DNA from 3 places in the Streptomyces sp. NPDC104367 genome. Region 2 is predicted to be linked to each of the others. Evidence: riboswitches for the same ligand, from Rfam matches in the RefSeq annotation. Region 2 holds a riboswitch; each other region holds the start of a gene.
The links. A riboswitch is a leader RNA that binds a small molecule or an ion and turns the genes downstream of it on or off. The one in region 2 is predicted to bind cyclic di-AMP.
Positions count from the first base shown of each region.

Region 1: linked by a shared signal. The riboswitch ahead of ACZ619_RS08085 (C40 family peptidase) and the one ahead of ACZ619_RS29765 (M23 family metallopeptidase) in region 2 are both predicted to bind cyclic di-AMP.
Region 3: linked by a shared signal. The riboswitch ahead of ACZ619_RS20775 (C40 family peptidase) and the one ahead of ACZ619_RS29765 (M23 family metallopeptidase) in region 2 are both predicted to bind cyclic di-AMP.

Region 1 is NZ_JBVJND010000004.1:181,123-187,289, forward strand. It holds gene ACZ619_RS08080 (NAD-dependent epimerase/dehydratase family protein) at 1-96, shown strand, start outside; gene ACZ619_RS08085 (C40 family peptidase) at 295-2,589, opposite strand; cyclic di-AMP (ydaO/yuaA leader) riboswitch at 2,598-2,772, opposite strand; gene ACZ619_RS08090 (PP2C family protein-serine/threonine phosphatase) at 2,940-4,169, opposite strand; gene ACZ619_RS08095 (DUF1996 domain-containing protein) at 4,468-6,167, shown strand, end outside.
Region 2 is NZ_JBVJND010000022.1:134,048-140,214, forward strand. It holds gene ACZ619_RS29750 (DNA gyrase/topoisomerase IV subunit A) at 1-525, opposite strand, end outside; gene ACZ619_RS29755 (M16 family metallopeptidase) at 792-2,186, shown strand; gene ACZ619_RS29760 (M16 family metallopeptidase) at 2,183-3,571, shown strand; cyclic di-AMP (ydaO/yuaA leader) riboswitch at 3,774-3,936, shown strand; gene ACZ619_RS29765 (M23 family metallopeptidase) at 3,949-4,704, shown strand; gene ACZ619_RS29770 (GntR family transcriptional regulator) at 4,892-5,587, shown strand; gene ACZ619_RS29775 (HPr family phosphocarrier protein) at 5,842-6,123, opposite strand.
Region 3 is NZ_JBVJND010000013.1:68,417-74,583, forward strand. It holds gene ACZ619_RS20765 (ATP-dependent Clp protease proteolytic subunit) at 136-771, shown strand; gene ACZ619_RS20770 (hypothetical protein) at 779-1,087, shown strand; cyclic di-AMP (ydaO/yuaA leader) riboswitch at 1,451-1,630, shown strand; gene ACZ619_RS20775 (C40 family peptidase) at 1,634-2,107, shown strand; gene ACZ619_RS20780 (ATP-binding protein) at 2,144-2,602, opposite strand; gene ACZ619_RS20785 (helix-turn-helix domain-containing protein) at 2,815-3,675, shown strand; gene ACZ619_RS20790 (DUF397 domain-containing protein) at 3,685-3,912, shown strand; gene ACZ619_RS20795 (8-amino-7-oxononanoate synthase) at 3,972-5,099, opposite strand; gene bioB (biotin synthase BioB) at 5,247-6,167, shown strand, end outside.

The sequences.
Region 1 (6,167 bases), on a different contig from region 2:
ACCGGGGAACTGGGCCTCACCTACCGCCCCGTCGAGGAGACCCTCCTCGACCACCACACCAGCTGGCGCACACGCCGAAGAAGCGCCCGAGCGTGACAGGAGGGGGCGGGACGGGGCGGGCTGCCGTGCGGATGCCCGCCCTCACGGGGGCCGTCGTCATGCCGGCGGCCGAGTGACGCAAGACGTTCACCAGGCGGTTTCGGTGCCGGACGGGACGCTGCGATGCCGGCGGTGCGGTTCGCGGCGGCCCGTCACGGGGGGTCGGGCCTGGTCGGGTCGGGGCAGGCCGAGGGGTCAGGCCGGGCGGATCACCCGGTGGATGGCCGACTCTCCGGCGTTGTAGATGGACTCCTCGCGGATGAGGGCGCCCGGACTGGGGGCGTGGATCATCATGCCGCCACCCGCGTAGATACCGACGTGGCTGTCGTTGTCGAAGAAGAAGACCAGGTCACCCGGTTCCATCGCGGTCAGCGTCAACGCCGTGCCGGCCAGCGTCTGCTCCGCCGCGGAGCGCGGCAGGCTCACCCCGGCGGCTCGCCAGGCGGCCTGGATCAGGCTGGAGCAGTCGTACGACTCCGGCCCGGTCGCCCCCCAGACGCACGGCCGCCCGATCTGCGCCCGTGCGAACGACAGCGCCTTCATCGCCTTGCCCGGTTCGGCCGTGCCGCCCGGCTGGAGGAAGGTGCCGGTGTCGGTGAGGGCGCCGGGGGCGAAGGTGGCGGTGGCCGGAGCCGCGGCGGGCGTCGGAGCCGCGGCGGGCGTCGGGGCCGCGGCGACCGGGGGTGCGGCGGCGGGCATCGGAGCCTGTGCCGGCATCGGCGCCGGAGCGGGCATCGCCGGAGCCGCGGCCGGCATGGGCGCGGGGGCCGCCATCGGTGCGGGGGGCGCCATGGCCGGGGCCGGTGCCTGCATCGGCATGGGTCCCGTGGCCATGGCCATGGGCATGGGCATGCTCATGGCGGGAGCGGGAGCGGGAGCGGGAGCCGCGACGGGGTAGGGGTTCGGGGCGGCCGGGGGCTGGGGTGCCGCGTAGGCGGTCGGCTGCGGCATGGGCGCCGCCGCGGGGGCCGCCGCGGCGTACGTGCCGGCCGACTGGACCGGGTCCGCAGCGGGTGCCGGGATGGCCGTGTACGAGGCCGGTGCGCCCGGGGTCATGACCCGGAAGGAGCCGGTGTCCATCGGGTTCTGGACGGGGAGCACGGCGGTGGCGGCGACCGGCGCCTCGGGCGGCAGCGCGCCCGCGCCGGGGAAGGAACCGGTGTTCGTGTCCGGTATCGGGGTGTACGCGGCCGACGCGCCCGGGGTCATCACGCGGAAGGAGCCGGTGTCCGCCGGGTTCGGGGCCGGGGCGGCGGTGCCCGCGTCCCTGGGGGACACGGTCGGGAAGCTGCCCGTGGCGCCCCCGCCGCCCGGGGTCATGATCCGGAAGGAGCCGGTGTCGGCGGCCGGAGCGGGAGCCGGGGCGGGGGCCGCGTTGCCCGGGGTCATGACCCGGAAGGAACCGCTGTCCGCCGGGTTCGCGGGCGGGTTGGCGCCCCTGTCGCCCGGCGCCGCGGCCGGGAAGCTGCCCGTGGCGCCCCCGCCGCCCGGGGTCATCACGCGGAAGGAGCCGGAGTCCGCCGGGTTCGGGGCCGGGGCGGCGGTGCCCGCGTCCCTGGGGGACACGGCCGGGAAGCTGCCCGTGGCGCCCCCGCCGCCCGGGGTCATCACCCGGAACGAACCGGAGTCGGCCGCGTCCGCCGTCGGGAACGCGCCCGTGCGGAAGGGGCCGCTGTCGGTGCGCTGGCTGGGGATGCTGACGGCGGGCGGCGTCGGCGTCCACGGCTGCTGGGCCGGGGCCTGGGGTGCCTGGGGGGCTTGAGGAGCTCGTGGTGCCTGGGAAGCCTGGGGCGGCCGGGGCGCTTCGGCCTCGGGCCTCGGCCAGAAGGCCTGCGTGGGCGGCGCGCTCTGCACCGGCGGCGCGGGAGGGGCCGGTGCCGCCATCGGCGCCGGTGCCGGGTCGAGCGCGGCGATCGCGCGCCGGCCGGTGCGCTGGGACAGGATCTCGCGGGCCTTGGCGACCTTGAGCTGGTTCTTCGTCTTGGAGGTGCCCGGCGCCGACCGCTGCGGCGCGGCCACGGGCAGCGCCTTGGCGGCGCCGCCCGGCCCGGCGGGCAGGGCCGGGGTGGACCCGGCGGTCAGCTCCAGCCTGGGCCGTGCCGTCAGTTCGGGGGTCTGCGCGTCGGCCCTGCCGGACGACCCGGCGGGCAGCTCGGGGCGGGAGGGCCCGCTGCCCTCCAGCTGGCTGATCAGATCGGCCGCCATCGCGCTGACGGGCCGCCGCGGTCCAGGGTTGGCCGGCTGCCGGTCGGCGGGCAGCGCGGCCGGGACGCTCGGCCCCAGCTTCGAGCGCGCGCCCTCGAACCACTCACGGGCGATGCTGTCCAGACCCGGGTCTCCGCGGTCGGGCCGCTTGAACAGCGGCACCCCACGGGAGCGTGAACCCCCGTTCGCCGCACGCGTCGCGTTGTAGTTCCCGGTGGCGTTCTCGGCCTGGTCGTAGAGGCTGTCGATCCGCTGTCGAACCTCGTCACGGCTCTCGGGCGCCATGGGGGTCGTGCTCCTTCCGTGCTCCGCCTACCGGGTTAGCTGTCGGGTTCGGGCGTCGAATCCGGAAGGTATGCCCTACGGCCTTTGCCCTGAACGGCAGTTGGCCGATTCACCCCAGTTGATCGGTTGGGTCCCCGGCTCCGGGTACGCCCCGTGGGGCACCGGACTCGGCGGAAGCCGCGCGGCCCGACGGGATTCGCCGGGGGGAGCCGAACGGCTTGGCCGTCAACTTAGCCAACTTGTGTCACTGGTGTGAAGGTTGAAGTGCGTAATGTCCGATACGTATTTGTGATGTTCGTCGTACTGTTCGGTACGGGTGTGCGGGGAACGGTAATTCGCCCACCCGGAGATCACAGCCGGACGACCACCAGGGCGGTGTCGTCGGTCGCGCCCTCCTCCGGAAGCAGCTCGCGCAGCACCGCGTCGGCGAGCGCCTCGGGGTCCAACTCCCGGTGTCCGGTGAGGGATTCGGCGAGCCGGGCGAGGCCGGTGTCGATGTCCTCGCCGCGCCGTTCGATCAGTCCGTCGGTGTAGAGGACGAGGGTCGCGCCGTCGTCGAACGCGGTGACGGCCTGCGGGCGCGGCGGCGGATCGGGGTGGGCGTCGAGCGGGGGATCGGTGGCCCGGTCGAGGAACTCGACGCGGCCGTCCGCGTGCAGCAGGACGGGCGGTGGATGACCGGCACTGCTGTAGGTGACGGTATGGCGGTCGAAGTCGACGAACGTCGTCACCGCCGTGGCCGACTCGGCGCCCTCCACCACGTGCGCGTACCGCCCCAGTACGCCGAGCGCCTGGGCGGGCCCCTCGGCGACCCGGGAAGCCGCGCTGAGCGCGCTGCGCAACTGCCCCATGACGCAGGCCGCTTCGAGCCCGTGCCCCACCACGTCGCCGACCGAGACACCGACGCGGTCGCCGTCGACCAGGTCGATCAGGTCGTACCAGTCGCCGCACACGTTCAGCGAACCCGTCGCGGGCCGGTAGCGCACGGCCGCCCTGTGGTGCGCCGGCTGCCGGGCGGCGGGCAGCATCGCCTCCTGGAGGGCGACCGCGACCTCCCGCTCCCGGGCGTGCGCCTGCCGCAGCCGTTCGTTGATCTCCTGGAGTTCGCCCGCGCGCCGGTACAGCTCGGCCTCCAGGACCTGGCTCCGGCTGTCCCCGGCGGCCCGGCGCGCCCGGATCAGCTCGGTGACCTCCTCGACCCGGTGCACCAGCAGGGCCACCCTGCCGTCCGGGCCGAGCACCGGCACGTTCACCGGGCTCCAGTACCGCTCCTCCCAGCACCCGGGGCGGCCCGGGACCTGGACGTCGTACCGCTGGACGGCCATGGTGTCGCGTTCGCCGGTGGCCAGTACCCGCAGCAGGGAGGCCTCCAGGTTGCGCATGCCGGTCGCGGTGTCGTCGTCGGGGTTGTCCGGGAAGACGTCGAACAGGTACCGGCCGACCACGTCCTGGCGCCTGCGCCCGGCCATGCGGAGGAACTCCTCGTTGGCGTCCGCGTACACCAGCCCGGGAGTCGGCAGGGCCACCATCCCGGGCAGGGTCTGGAACACCGCCGTGTAGTCGATCTCCGCATCGCTCATGACAGGGGCGCCTCCCCGCCGTTTTCACAACAGTTTCCCACGTAAAGCCCAAAAGGCCAGGTGGGAGTGTGTGTTCGGCGGGTGCGCTCCGTGTCCGGACGGTCACCCGGGGTGGTCGTTTTCTATGAGGTCGCCGTGAATTCGCGGGTCTGTTGAACACGGCGGCGGTGATTGACGTATAGGGCCGGGGGCTTCCATGTCCGGGCCGCCCACAAGACGCAGGGGAACGATCTTGAGACGCAACAGGCGCAGACGTCCGACAGGCGCACGGCGCGCGACCTTCGCAGCGGTCGCCCTGATGCTCGGCGGCGGGGGACTGGTCGCGGCGAACGTCTACGCCTCGGCGAGCGAGGGCGGCTGGGGCGACCCCTCCGGTACGGCGGCGACCGCCCGGGTGCTGTCCGCGCCCACGGTCTACTGCCCCGACGTCGGCAGCCGGTTGACGGCGGTGCCCGACGGGGCGCGGGACGACGTCGACCGTGAACTCGCCGAGCTGGACCGGCAGATCGCGGCCGCCTACCAGCAGCTCAAGGAGTCGGCCGACACCCTCGGGCAGGACCCCGGCCTCGCCGACCTGACCATCGTGGAACCACTGGAGCGGAAGCGGTCCGCCACCCTCCGGCGCATCGCCGACGCCATCGGCCGGGACGGCGAGCGCCCGCAGGACCTCGACGACCTCGCGGCCTGCACCCTGCGCTCCTCGGACGAGGGCTCCCAGCAGACGCCGGGTGCGCAGGAGTCCACGGGATCACAGGACTCGCAGGGGTCGCAGGACTCGCAGGGATCGCAGCCGCCGCAGGACGGCGCCGCACCGGGCCAGAGCGCGGGGACCGGCGCCGGCGGCCAGGGCGGGAACGGTCCCGTCGCCGCTGACTACGCCGACATCACCGCCGTCCAGCCGGACACGAGGACCCCGGCCGAGCGGTCCGGCGGCTCCACCGGCACCTTCGCCTCCAGCTGCGGTGTCAACGCGGGCGGCCTGTTCAACTCGGACAACGTGATCGTCGCGCCCGGTGTCTCCAACGGCGCCCACCACTTCCACGACTACATCGGCAACCAGTCGAACAACGCCTTCGCCGGCGAGCAGGACCTCGCGAACGCCGACACCAGCTGCGTCGACAAGGGCGACCGGTCCACGTACTACTGGCCCGTGCTGCGGCTCCAGAACGGCACGCAGGAGCGGGACGCCGGCTCGCCGGGCGGCGGTGTCGAGGGCAACGCCGGGCAGATCGTCACCCCGAAGGAGGTCACGCTGACCTTCGAGGGCAACCCGCGCTCCAAGGTCACCGCGATGCCGCGGCTGCTGCGCATCATCACCGGCGACGCCAAGGCCTTCGTCAACGGCCCGGCCAACGCCAACGCCTCCTGGAGCTGCACCGGTTTCGAGGACCGACAGCTCAAGGACAGGTACCCGCTCTGCCCCTCGGGCAGCGACGTCGTGCGCACGTTCAGGTTCCAGAGCTGCTGGGACGGCCGCAACACCGACAGCGCCAACCACCGCACCCACGTGGCGTTCGAGTCCTCCGACGGGAGCTGCCCGGCCGGTTTCGAGGCCATCCCGCAGCTGGTGCAGCGCATCGTCTACGACGTCGACGCGCCGAGCCTCCAGGACGGCGGCCGCACGGTCCCGCTGTTCGCGGTGGACTCGTTCCCCGAGCAGCTGCACAAGCCCGCCACCGACCACGGCGACTTCATCAACGTCTTCGACGAGAGCCTGATGCGGACGATGGTCGACTGCATCAACTCGGGCCGGACCTGCGGGGCCGGGACCGGGGCCGGGACCGGCGGACAGCCGCCGTCGGAGAGCGCCGAGCCCACCCCGACCGGGACCGCGCACCAGAGCAACCCGCCGGCCCAGACGCAGAGCGCCGAGCCGTCGGAGGCTCCCGCCGAGCCCCCGGCCGCGACCGCGCCGCCCGCGTCCGAGTCTCCGGCCGACCAGTCCCCGACCCGGGCCGCTCCCGGCGCCACCACCACCGCCGACGACCTGCCCGGGGT
Region 2 (6,167 bases):
GAAGGCGGCGGGCAGCGCCACCGGCTCCTGCTCCTGGCCGTCGTAGTTGGGCGCGAAGTCGACCGTGTCCTCGTCGATCGACTCGGTCATCAGGCTGGTCGCCTCGGCCATCCGGCACTCGGTGTACCGCATGGCGGCCGGCGGGTCGTCGTTGCCCAGCGAACCGAAGTTGCCGTGGCCGTCGACCAGCGGGACGCGCATCGAGAACGGCTGCGCCATGCGCACCAGCGCGTCGTAGATCGACGCGTCGCCGTGCGGGTGCAGCTTGCCCATCACCTCGCCGACCACACGCGCGCACTTCACGTAGCCGCGCTCGGGGCGCAGCCCCATCTCGTTCATCTGGTAGACGATGCGGCGGTGCACCGGCTTGAGGCCGTCGCGGGCGTCCGGCAGGGCGCGTGAGTAGATCACCGAGTACGCGTACTCGAGGTAGGAGCCGCGCATCTCGTCCACGACGTCGATATCGAGGATTCTCTCCTCGAACGAGTCGTCGGGCGGCGGGGTCTTCGTGCTGCGGCGGGCCATCGCTGCCGGCTCCTTGCTCAAGCGTGAAGGGATCTGACGCGGACCATTGTGGACCGCGACACTGACAACCCGGGCCAGGACCCGGTCTCCGCGGCCCGCCCCGGTGCCGATGAGGCGTTCGGGAACGGGTGGGACGCAGGCTACGCGATCCGCTCTGGGCGTATGTCGTGCGGGAACTTCGCCGGGTCCCCGCACGCTTGCATACAGTGGCAGGACCGGCAGAAAAACCGCGGTTCGAGACCGCTTCCGCGAGCGAAGGGACGTACATGCCCATGGGTCACACGACCACGGCCGAGACAGGCTCCGGAGGCCTGACAGCGACCGAGCACCGCTTGGCCAACGGTCTGCGCGTGGTGCTCTCCGAGGACCACCTGACCCCGGTCGCGGCGGTCTGCCTCTGGTACGACGTCGGTTCCCGGCACGAAGTCAAGGGCCGCACCGGCCTGGCTCACCTTTTCGAGCACCTGATGTTCCAGGGCTCCGCCCAGGTCAAGGGCAACGGCCACTTCGAGCTGGTGCAGGGCGCCGGCGGTTCGCTCAACGGCACCACCAGCTTCGAGCGCACCAACTACTTCGAGACCATGCCCGCCCACCAGCTGGAGCTCGCCCTCTGGCTGGAGGCCGACCGGATGGGCTCCCTGCTCGCCGCCCTGGACGACGAGTCGATGGAGAACCAGCGCGACGTCGTCAAGAACGAGCGCCGCCAGCGCTACGACAACGTGCCCTACGGCACCGCGTTCGAGAAGCTGACCGCCCTCGCCTATCCGGAGGGCCACCCCTACCACCACACGCCGATCGGCTCGATGGCCGACCTGGACGCGGCCACCCTGGAGGACGCCCGCGCGTTCTTCCGGACGTACTACGCGCCCAACAACGCCGTCCTGTCGGTCGTCGGCGACATCGACCCGCAGCAGGCGCTGGCCTGGGTCGAGAAGTACTTCGGCTCCATCCCGGCGCACGACGGCAAGCCCGCCCCGCGCGACGGCTCGCTGCCCGAGACCATGGGAGGGCAGCTGCGCGAGGTCGTCGTGGAGGAGGTCCCCGCGCGGGCGCTGATGGCCGCCTACCGGCTCCCGGAGGACGGCACGCGCGCGTCCGACGCGGCCGACCTCGCCCTCACCGTCCTCGGCGGCGGCGAGTCCTCCCGGCTCTACAACCGCCTGGTGCGGCGCGACCGTACGGCCGTCGCGGCCGGCTTCGGCCTGCTGCGCCTGGCCGGCGCGCCCTCCCTGGGCTGGCTGGACGTGAAGACCTCCGGTGATGTCGAGGTGCCGGTCATCGAGACCGCCATCGACGAGGAGCTCGCCCGGTTCGCCGAGGAGGGCCCCACGCCCGAGGAGATGGAGCGCGCCCAGGCCCAGTTGGAGCGCGAGTGGCTGGACCGGCTCGGCACCGTCGCGGGCCGCGCCGACGAACTGTGCCGCTTCGCCGTCCTGTTCGGCGACCCGCAGCTCGCCCTGACCGCCGTCCAGCGCGTCCTGACGGTCACCCCCGAGGAGGTCCAGGAGATCGCCAAGGCGCGGCTGCGCCCCGACAACCGCGCGGTGCTCGTCTACGAACCCAAGTCCCCGGAGACGGCCCCGGACGCCGACGTGCCCGAGGACCCCGAGGCCGAGGCCACGGTCGAAGCCGGCGACAACGACGAGGAGACGGCCAAGTGACCGAGCTCGCCAGCATGGACTTCCACCCGCAGCCCCAGCCGGGCGACGCCAGGCCCTGGGCCTTCCCCGCGCCCGAGCGCGGCACCCTGGACAACGGCCTGACCGTGCTCCGCTGCCACCGCCCCGGCCAGCAGGTCGTCGCCGTCGAGGTGCTGGTGGACGCGCCCCTGGACGCCGAACCGGCCGGCCTGGACGGCGTCGCCACCATCATGGCGCGCGCGTTCTCGGAGGGCACCGACAAGCACTCCGCCGAGGAGTTCGCCGCCGAACTGGAGCGCGCCGGCGCCACCCTCGACGCCCACGCCGACCACCCCTGCGTCCGCGTCAGCCTGGAGGTCCCGGCCTCCCGTCTGGCCAAGGGCCTCGGACTGCTCTCCGACGCGCTGCGGGCGCCCGCGTTCGCCGACAGCGAGGTCGAGCGGCTGGTCCGCAACCGCCTCGACGAGATCCCGCACGAGCAGGCCAACCCCAGCCGCCGGGCCGCCAAGCAGCTCTACAAGGAGCTGTTCCCGGCCACCGCGCGGATGTCCCGCCCCCGCCAGGGCACCGAGGAGACGGTCGAGAAGATCGACGCGGCCGCCGTCCGCGCGTTCTACGACCGGCACGTCCGCCCCGCGACCGCCACCGCGGTCGTCGTCGGCGACCTCACCGGCATCGACCTCGACGAACTGCTCGGCGAGACCCTGGGCGCCTGGCGCGGCACCACCGCCGAGCCCCGGCCGGTCCCGCCGGTCACCGCCGACGACACCGGCCGGGTCGTCGTCGTGGACCGTCCCGGAGCCGTCCAGACGCAGCTGCTCATCGGCCGCGTCGGCCCCGACCGGCACGACCGCGTCTGGCCCGCCCAGGTGCTCGGCACCTACTGCCTGGGCGGCACCCTCACCTCCCGCCTGGACCGCGTCCTGCGCGAGGAGAAGGGCTACACCTACGGCGTCCGCTCCTTCGGGCAGGTGCTGCGCTCCGCCCCCGACGGCAGCGGCGCCTCCCTGCTGGCCATCAGCGGCTCCGTGGACACCCCGAACACCGGTCCCGCGCTCCAGGACCTGTGGACGGTGCTGCGCACCCTCGCCGCCGAGGGCCTCACCGACGCCGAGCGCGACATCGCCGTGCAGAACCTGGTCGGTGTGGCGCCGCTCAAGTACGAGACGGCGGCCGCCGTCGCGGGCACCCTGGCCGACCAGGTCGAGCAGCACCTGCCCGACGACTTCCAGGCGACCCTCTACCGGCAGCTCGCCGCCACCGGCACCGTGGAGGCCACCGCGGCCGTGGTCAACGCCTTCTCGGTGGACCGGCTGGTGACCGTCCTCGTCGGGGACGCGGCGCAGATCAAGGAGCCCGTCGAGGCGCTCGGGATCGGCGAAGTCACGGTCGTCGCCGCCGAGTAACCGGGCGGGCGGCACACGCGCGTGGAGCGGCCCTGGTGACCGGGATGTCACCAGGGCCGCCGAATGTCCGAATTGGGGCGGAGGTTGCCTGTCTGCCCTGTGGGATGCGCTACAAAAACCCGGATCCGTTTGGGTATGGAAAGCGCGCCCTCGTAGGTTCTTCCGGGCTGTCCGTCATGCAGTGCGCCGCAACCGCGGCACCGGACAGTCATCGCCGAGTCCCCGTACGGCGCGAGCCAGGGGAGCCGGGGACCCACACGTCCCTGGGGTGAATCGGGCGCCCGCGCGAGCCGCGAGGGGGTCCGTAGGAGACCTTCCTGCTCCGAACCCGTCAGCTAACCCGGTAGGCGAGAGGGAAGGAAAGGACCAGCCTCTACATGGCGTTCATGTGCGCCTCCGGGAAGCACCGTCGTCCCGGCCGGGTGAAGCGCACCGGCGCGCAGGCCGCCGGCATCGCGGCCCTCACCACCACCGGTGTCATCGGCACCGTCTCCGCGGCCCCGGCCCTCGCCGCCGAGAACTCCGTCGAGCAGACCGGCCTCACCCCGGTCATCACGGTCAGCGACTCGGTGGTCGAGCAGATCGACGCCCAGGCCGTCACGCAGAAGGCCGAGGCCGAGCGCGAGGCGGCCCTGGAGGCCGCCCGCAAGGAGGCCGCGGCCAGGGCGAAGGAGGCGCACGAGGCCAAGGCGCGCGCCGCCCGGGCGGCCGAGCGCGAGCGCCTCAACGCCTTCGTCGCACCGATCTCGGGCTCCTACGTCTCCACCGGCTACAAGACCGGCGGCTCCCTGTGGTCCTCCGGCACCCACACCGGCATCGACTTCCACGCCGCCACCGGCACGGCCGTGCACGCCGTCGGCACCGGCACGGTCGTCTCCACCGGCTGGGGCGGGGCGTACGGCAACCAGATCGTCATCAAGATGGCCGACGGCATGTACACCCAGTACGGCCACCTGTCGTCCATCGGCGTCTCGGTGGGCCAGCAGGTCACCCCGGGCCAGCAGATCGGCCTCTCCGGCGCCACCGGCAACGTGACGGGCCCACACCTCCACTTCGAGGCCCGTACGACCGCGGAGTACGGCTCCGACGTCGACCCGGTCGCCTACCTCCGCAAGCACGGTGTGAACGTCTGACGACATACGGCCAGATCTTCACAAGCCCCGGCTCCCGAGCCGGGGCTTTCGCCGTTTTCGTGCCCCCGCTGTCCAAAATATATCCCTGGATTCCGGCCCCCCGTCGGAAATTCCGGCTCATTGCAATAGAGTCACGGAACGGACGCCACTCGGCGGCTTTTCTCGGGGATTAAGGCGGAGGTCGGTCATGCGTATTCCGGCGCACTCGGTATGCACGGCGATCCGGGACGACATCGTCGCGGGTGTCTACGAGCGAGGCGGCCGGCTCACCGAGGAACTGCTGGCCCGCCGCTACGGCGTCTCGCGCGTCCCCGTCCGCGAGGCCCTGCGCACCCTGGAGGCCGAGGGCTTCGTGGTGACGCGCCGGCACGCGGGCGCGTGCGTCGCCGAGCCGACCGAGCAGGAGGCGGCCGACCTGCTGGAGATGCGGATGCTCCTGGAGCCGCTGGGCGCCGCACGGGCCGCCCAGCGGCGCACCGAGGCCCACCTCAAGGTGCTGCGCGGGCTGGTCAGGCTGGGCCAGGAGCGGTCCCGCAGGGGCAACAGCGAGGATCTGCGCTCGCTGGGCGGCTGGTTCCACGAGACGCTCGCCCAGGCCTCCGGCAGCCACGCCCTGACCTCGACCCTCACCCAGCTGCGGCACAAGATCGCCTGGATGTACGCGGCCGACGCGCCCGCCAACCCCGTGGAGTCCTGGGCCGAGCACGGCGCCATCGTGGACGCGGTGGCGCGCGGCGACGGCGAGCGCGCACGGGCGATCACCGCGCTGCACACCGAGCGCGTGACGGCCGCCCACCGGCTGCGGTTCTCGGGCGGGGCCGACCGGGCGAACGGTGTGAGGACTTCGCAACCTCCCGTAAACATGTCGGGCCTGCGGCATTAACACGAGCGCCGTATACAAAGAGATGTTATTCAGCGGAGCCGTATTTCCGCTGCCCTTATTCGCGCGCGCCGGGAATTTCCGGTGGCGCGCTATTGGTGTGCCTGGTGCAAATGGTGCGGGGCGTGCGGAACGCCTCGCCGCGCACGCCGGAGCCGAGGCGGGGCAAATTTCCGGGGCGGAAAACGGCGAGGCCGCGCCGCCCCGTTCGGGTGCGGCGCGGCCTCGGCCCTGACGTGCGGGCGGCGCTGTGTCGCTCAGACGGTCTCGGGGAGCTCCTCGAGACCCTCGGCGACCAGCTTGGCCAGGCGGTCGAGGGCGGCGTCGGAGCCCTCGGCGTCGGAGGCGAGGACGATCTCCTCGCCGCCCTGGGCGCCCAGGCCCAGGACAGCCAGCATGGAGGCCGCGTTGACAGGGTTGCCCCCGGCCTTGGCGATCGTCACCGGGACGCCTGCGGCCGTGGCGGCTCGGACGAAGATGGAAGCGGGGCGGGCGTGGAGGCCCTCGGCCCAGCCGACGTTGACGCGGCGCTCAGCCATGTGATGCTGCCCTTCGGTTTTCAGGGTTGTCTAGACCAGTTTCC
Region 3 (6,167 bases), on a different contig from region 2:
TCCAGCTTACGGGGCACCCGCGGCAGTCCTCCTTGTTCGGCGACAGCGGAATCACTCGGCCAGCTCCTGTACGTCCTGTACATTTTTTACGGAGAGACCGGCCCGACACGCGTCAGTCGCCAGGAGGGGTACGTCATGACCCGACCGTCCGCCCGCTATGTGCTGCCCGAGTTCACCGAACGCACCGGTGCCGCGCAACGCACGCTGGATCCGTACTCGAAGCTGCTGGAGAACCGGATCGTGTTCCTCGGCACGCCCGTGGACGAGGTCTCCGCGAACGATGTGACGGCCCAGCTGATGTACCTGGAGCACACCGCCCCGGAGCAGGACATCTCGCTCTACGTCAATTCGCCGGGCGGGTCGTTCAGCGCGATGACGGCGATCTACGACACGGTCCGGTACGTCACCTGTGACGTGGCCACGGTCTGCCTGGGCCAGGCCGGGGCGTCGGCGGCGGTCCTGCTCGCGGCCGGCACCCCGGGCAAGCGGTCCGCGCTGCCGGGGGCGCGCATTCTCCTCCAGCAGCCGTCCCTGCCGGAACCGGTGCGGGGCCGGCCGAGTGATCTGGCCATCCGGGCGGCGGAGTTGGAACGGGTCCGTACCCTGATGGAGGAGATGCTCGTCCGGCACACCGGGCGCACCCCGGAGCAGGTGCGCGAGGACATGGAGCGGGACCTGGTCCTGGACGCCCGGCAGGCGCTGGCGTACGGGCTGGTGGACCTGGTCATGCCCGAGCGCAGGGGCTCGCTCGGCCTGCCGGACGCGGGGTGAGCCGCCGATGCTGCCACCGGAACTTCCGCCGCTGCCCGCGCTCACCCGCGCCGAGGGCGAGTTGATCGACCGTTATCTGGACGTGGTCGATCTGCTGGGCCGTATCAACCCGGCGCAGAACGAGGACACGTATCGTGGCCTGCGCGCCGCGCAGGCGCTGGTGCGCGCCGCTTCCGAGCTGCGTGACGCGCTGGCCCTGATGCACGGCAGGGGCGAGACGGAGCTGCACGGGGACACGCTGGCACGGGCGTTGCGGGTGCTCGACGGTGAGCGCCGGACCGCTCGCGTCGCGCTCCCGCCCGACTGCGTACGCTGACGCGCGCAGGCCGCGGGCCCGGCCGTCGAGGCCGCGTCCGGGCCGGAGTCGAAACGACCCAACGGGGTTACCCCCGTTCAGCGGAGCGCGGCGTGGTTTTACCTGACCGGCGGACCCGCTCGACGTGCGGGTCCGAGGGAGCCCCTGGAGTGCTTTCGCGCAGGTCCGGGGCTACGCAGGGCAGTTGGCGTTGAGTCGAACAGAGCATTGTCCACCCGAACGGGTGGGTGGTGAGTAACCCCACAAATCCCCGATTCCATTGGGATTTTCGGACACACGTGAGTGAAGATCCCTGTCTGACGACAAGCCCCCGCCACAGCGGCGGGGCGGTCCGGGCGGACGCCGAGTCCTGCCGCCGCCCGGATTGACCCGTCGACAGAAGTGCATCGGCAGGAGTGGAGGACCCGAGCAAGACGGGTCGCCGGAACGGTCGCGCCATGACCGGGCCGAGCAGCCCTTGGGGTGAAGCCGCGTCAGCGGCCGGGCAACTTCGCCAGCCCGAATCCGACAGGTCATCCTTCACAGGCGGCTGACGAAGGGTTGCGCATGACTGCGCTCAATCGTGTCCCGTCGCTCATGGCCAGGGCCGGTACGGCCTCGGCGCTGACGATCGCCGCCGTCGGCGGCTCGATCGTGATCCCGGGTGTCGCCTCCGAGGCCTCGGCCGCCACGATGGCGACGAAGGCGCTTCAGGTCGCCGCCTCGAAGAAGGGGTCACCCTACAGGTGGGGCGCCAGCGGACCGAACCGGTTCGACTGCTCCGGGCTGACGCTGTACTCGTTCAAGAAGGCGGGCAAGAGCCTGCCGCGTACGGCGGCCCAGCAGTACAACAAGACCCGTCACATCTCGGCCGGCCACCGCAAGGCCGGGGACCTGGTCTTCTTCCACTCGGGTTCCAGCGTGTACCACGTCGGCATCTACGCCGGGAAGGGAAAGATCTGGCACGCCCCGAAGACCGGGGACGTGGTGAAGCTGCAGAAGATCTGGACCAGGAGCGTCTGGTACGGCCGGGTGAGCTGACCCGGCGACCGGGTGCCGGCCGGCGGGGACTCGGGGCTACGGTTCCTGCTGGCCGGCCGCGGTCACGGTGCCGGCCGGCACCGTCCAGGGCAGTTCGATGGAGACGGTCTTGCCGCCCTCCCGGGTCGGGCGGACCCGGAGTCTGCCGCCGCACTCGGCGGTGAGCCAGCGGATGATGACCATGCCGCGCCCGTTGTCCTGCTGGACCGCGGCGGGAAGTCTCCTGGGGAAGCGGGGGTGACTGTCCGTGACGCCGATGTGGAGGTGTTCGTCGCGGTCGAGGGCGATGTCCACCGTGAAGGTGGGTGACTGTCCGAAGGTGTGCTGTACGGCGTTGGTGGCGAGTTCCGAGACGATGAGGCGGATGGTGTCCGCGGTCTCCGTCTGCGGTGGCAGTCCCCACTCCGCGAGGGTGTCCAGCACATAGGAGCGGGCCGTGGAGACCGAGGCGGGATCGCTCGGCAGAGTGACGGATGCTTCCAGATGGTCTGCCATGGCGACGTCGTCCCTTTCCTCGGGACCGTAGTCCGACACGGTGCGGATGGTTCGAGTACGGTCCCGGACTGGTGCTTCTTCGCCAGACTGCCATTACCGGGCCGGTCACGGGGAGCGATCCACCAAGATGTGCATATATCTGTCGCTCGAAGCGGTGAACTCTGCGACCCCAGACCGTATTTGGGCGGCCCGGAAGGAGTAAGGAGTAGCCCATGCAGAACGGTCCCGCGGTACGCCGCCGAAAACTGGGCGCCGAACTGCGCATGCTGCGCACCGGTGCGGGTCTCACGAGCGGTGAGGCCGCCCGTCTGGTGGGCTGGCACCAGTCGAAGGTGAGCCGGATAGAGACCGGCGCCAGCGGTGTGAAACCGGCCGATGTGCGGTTACTCCTGGACGCCTACGGCGTGACCGAGGGGCAGTTGCGCGAGTTGCTGCTGGTGCTGGCGGGGTCGGAGGACACGGCCGGACGGCACCACTGGTGGCACGCCTACCGCGGGGTGCTGCCGCCCGCCTACCGGGACTTCATCAGCCTGGAGTCGCAGGCGAGCGCGATGCGCACGCTGGAGACCTCGGTGGTACCGGGGCTGTTGCAGACGTCCGAGTACGCGCGGGCCGTCACCCGGGTGGCCGCCGAGGGACTCGACGACGAGGCGCTGGACACCCTGGTGGAAGTGCGCCTGGCCAGGCAGGACGTGCTGCGCAACGATCCGCCGCTGCGGCTGAGCGCGGTCCTGGACGAGGCGGTGCTGCGCCGTGAGGTCGGCGGCCCGGGGGTGATGGCCCGCCAGCTGCACCGGCTGATGGAGGCGGCGAGGCTGCCCCAGGTGCGGATCCAGGTGCTGCCGTTCCAGGCCGGTGCGCATATCGGCATCACCGGCCCTTTCGTAATCTTCTCATTTCCGAGCACTTCTGATCTGGATGTGGTTGTTCTCGACCAGTTGACGAGTAGCCTCTACCTGGAGCGGAAAGAAGACCTCCAGGCCTATGCGGAGGCCTTCGACACCCTTCAGATCCACGCGCTTTCGCCCGAGGACTCGTTGGATTTCATCGCCGGGATAAGTGACGGCACGTAAGGAGGCACCATGACTGCACTGCCTCGGCACGTTCCTTCCAGTACCGATCTGCTCGGCGTGCGGTGGCTGCGCAGCAGTCACAGCACCGGAGCGAACAACTGCGTGGAGACCGCACGGCCGCACTCCGGTGCGCCCGCCGGACTGCTCGCCGTGCGTGACTCCAAGGACCCGGCCGGACCCGCGCTGCTCTTCTCCCCCGAGAGCTGGACGGGTTTCCTGGCCGTGTTCACCGACTGATCAGCGCGGAACCGCACCCGTATCCACCCGCGAGCGGCACCCGGCCGTGTCACGCCGACTCATGGTCGTGTCTCGCCGATCACCCGTACAGCGCGTTCGATCTCGGCCCCGGAGAGGTCGGCCCGGGCGGTCAGCCTGAGCCGTGAGACTCCGTCCGGCACGGAAGGCGGACGGAAACAGCCCACGGCCAGACCTGCCGTCCGGCAGTCGGCCGCCCATCGCACGGCCCGCTCCGGGGACGGTGCCCGCACGGAGACCACCGCGGCGTCCGGCCGTACCGCTTCCAGACCCGCGGCGGTCAGCCGTGCGTGCAGCTCGGCGGCCACCTCGCGGGCCCGGGCCGCGCGCCCGGGCTCGCGCCGCAGCAGCCGCAGGGCCGCCAGCGCCGCCCCCGCCGCCGCGGGGGCCAGACCGGTGTCGAAGATGAAGGTGCGGGCCGCGTTGACCAGATGGTCGACCACCCGGGCCGGACCCAGCACGGCCCCGCCCTGACTGCCCAGCGACTTGGACAGGGTCACGGTCGCCACCACGTCGTCGGCACCGGCCAGCCCGGCCGCGAACGGCGCCCCCCGCCCGCCGTCCCCGAGGACGCCGAGCCCGTGCGCGTCGTCGACGAGGAGCCCGGCGCCGTGCTCCCGGCACGCCCCGGCCAGGGCGGCGAGCGGGGTCGCGTCGCCGTCGACGGAGAACACCGTGTCGGAGACGACCACCGCGGGCCCCTCGTGGGTGCCGAGCGCCTTGCGCACCGCGTCCGGGTCGGCGTGCCCGACGACCTGGGTGGTGCCCCGGGCCAGCCGGCAGCCGTCGATCAGGGAGGCGTGGTTGAGGGCGTCGGAGACGATCAGCGAGCCGTGCGGGCCGAGCGTGGTGACGGCGGCGAGGTTGGCCGCGTAGCCGGAGGAGAAGACCAGGGCCGCCTCGAACCCGCAGAATTCGGCCAGCTCGCGCTCCAGCTCGGTGTGGAGCTCGGTCGTGCCGGTCACCAGCCGGGAGCCGGTGGCTCCGCCGCCCCAGGTCCGGGCCGCCCCGGCGGCGCCCTCGGCGACCTCGGGATGGCCGGCCAGGCCCAGGTAGTCGTTGCTCGCGAGGTCCAGCAGCGGCGAATCGGCGGGACGGGGGCGCAGGGTCCGTTCGAGTCCGGCGCGGCGGCGCAGCTCCGCCTGTTCGTCGATCCAGCCGAACGCCATGACCCCTCCGGTGATTTTGTAGGCAATGAACAGACCCTAGCGGGACCGTCGGGCACCCACTGTGTGGTGATACCCACATGTCGATCTGCCAGGGTTGTGCGAACTCTCCTTGGCCCGGGGCAGCCTCGTAGTACAGGATCGGCTCTCATGGACCTGCTGAACACGCTGGTGGACAAGGGGCTTCGGCGCGAGCTGCCGACCCGCGAGGAAGCGCTCGCCGTGCTGGCGACCTCGGACGACGACGTGCTCGACGTGGTGGCCGCGGCCGGCAAGGTGCGCCGGCAGTGGTTCGGCCGGCGCGTGAAACTCAACTACCTGGTCAACCTCAAGTCGGGCCTGTGCCCGGAGGACTGCTCCTACTGCTCGCAGCGGCTGGGCTCCTCGACCGGCATCCTCAAGTACAGCTGGCTGAAACCCGACGAGGCCTCCAGGGCGGCCGCCGCGGGGCTCGCCGGGGGCGCCAAGCGGGTCTGCCTGGTGGCCTCCGGGCGCGGCCCGACCGACCGGGACGTGGACCGGGTCGCCGGCACCATCAAGGCGATCAAGGAGCAGAACGAGGGCGTCGAGGTGTGCGCCTGTCTCGGTCTGCTCTCCGACGGCCAGGCCGAGCGGCTGCGCGAGGCGGGCGCGGACGCCTACAACCACAACCTCAACACGTCCGAGGGGACGTACGGGGACATCACGACCACGCACACGTACGCCGATCGGGTGGACACGGTCAACAAGGCGCACGCGGCGGGTCTGTCGGCCTGTTCGGGCCTGATCGCCGGCATGGGCGAGTCGGACGAGGACCTGGTCGACGTGGTCTTCTCGCTGCGCGAGCTGGACCCGGACTCGGTGCCGGTGAACTTCCTGATCCCGGTCGAGGGCACGCCGCTGGCCAAGGAGTGGAACCTCACCCCGCAGCGCTGCCTGCGCATCCTGGCGATGGTGCGGTTCGTCTGCCCCGACGTCGAGGTCCGGATCGCGGGCGGCCGCGAGGTGCATCTGCGCACCATGCAGCCGCTCGCGCTGCACCTGGCCAACTCGATCTTCCTCGGCGACTACCTCACCACCGAGGGCCAGGCC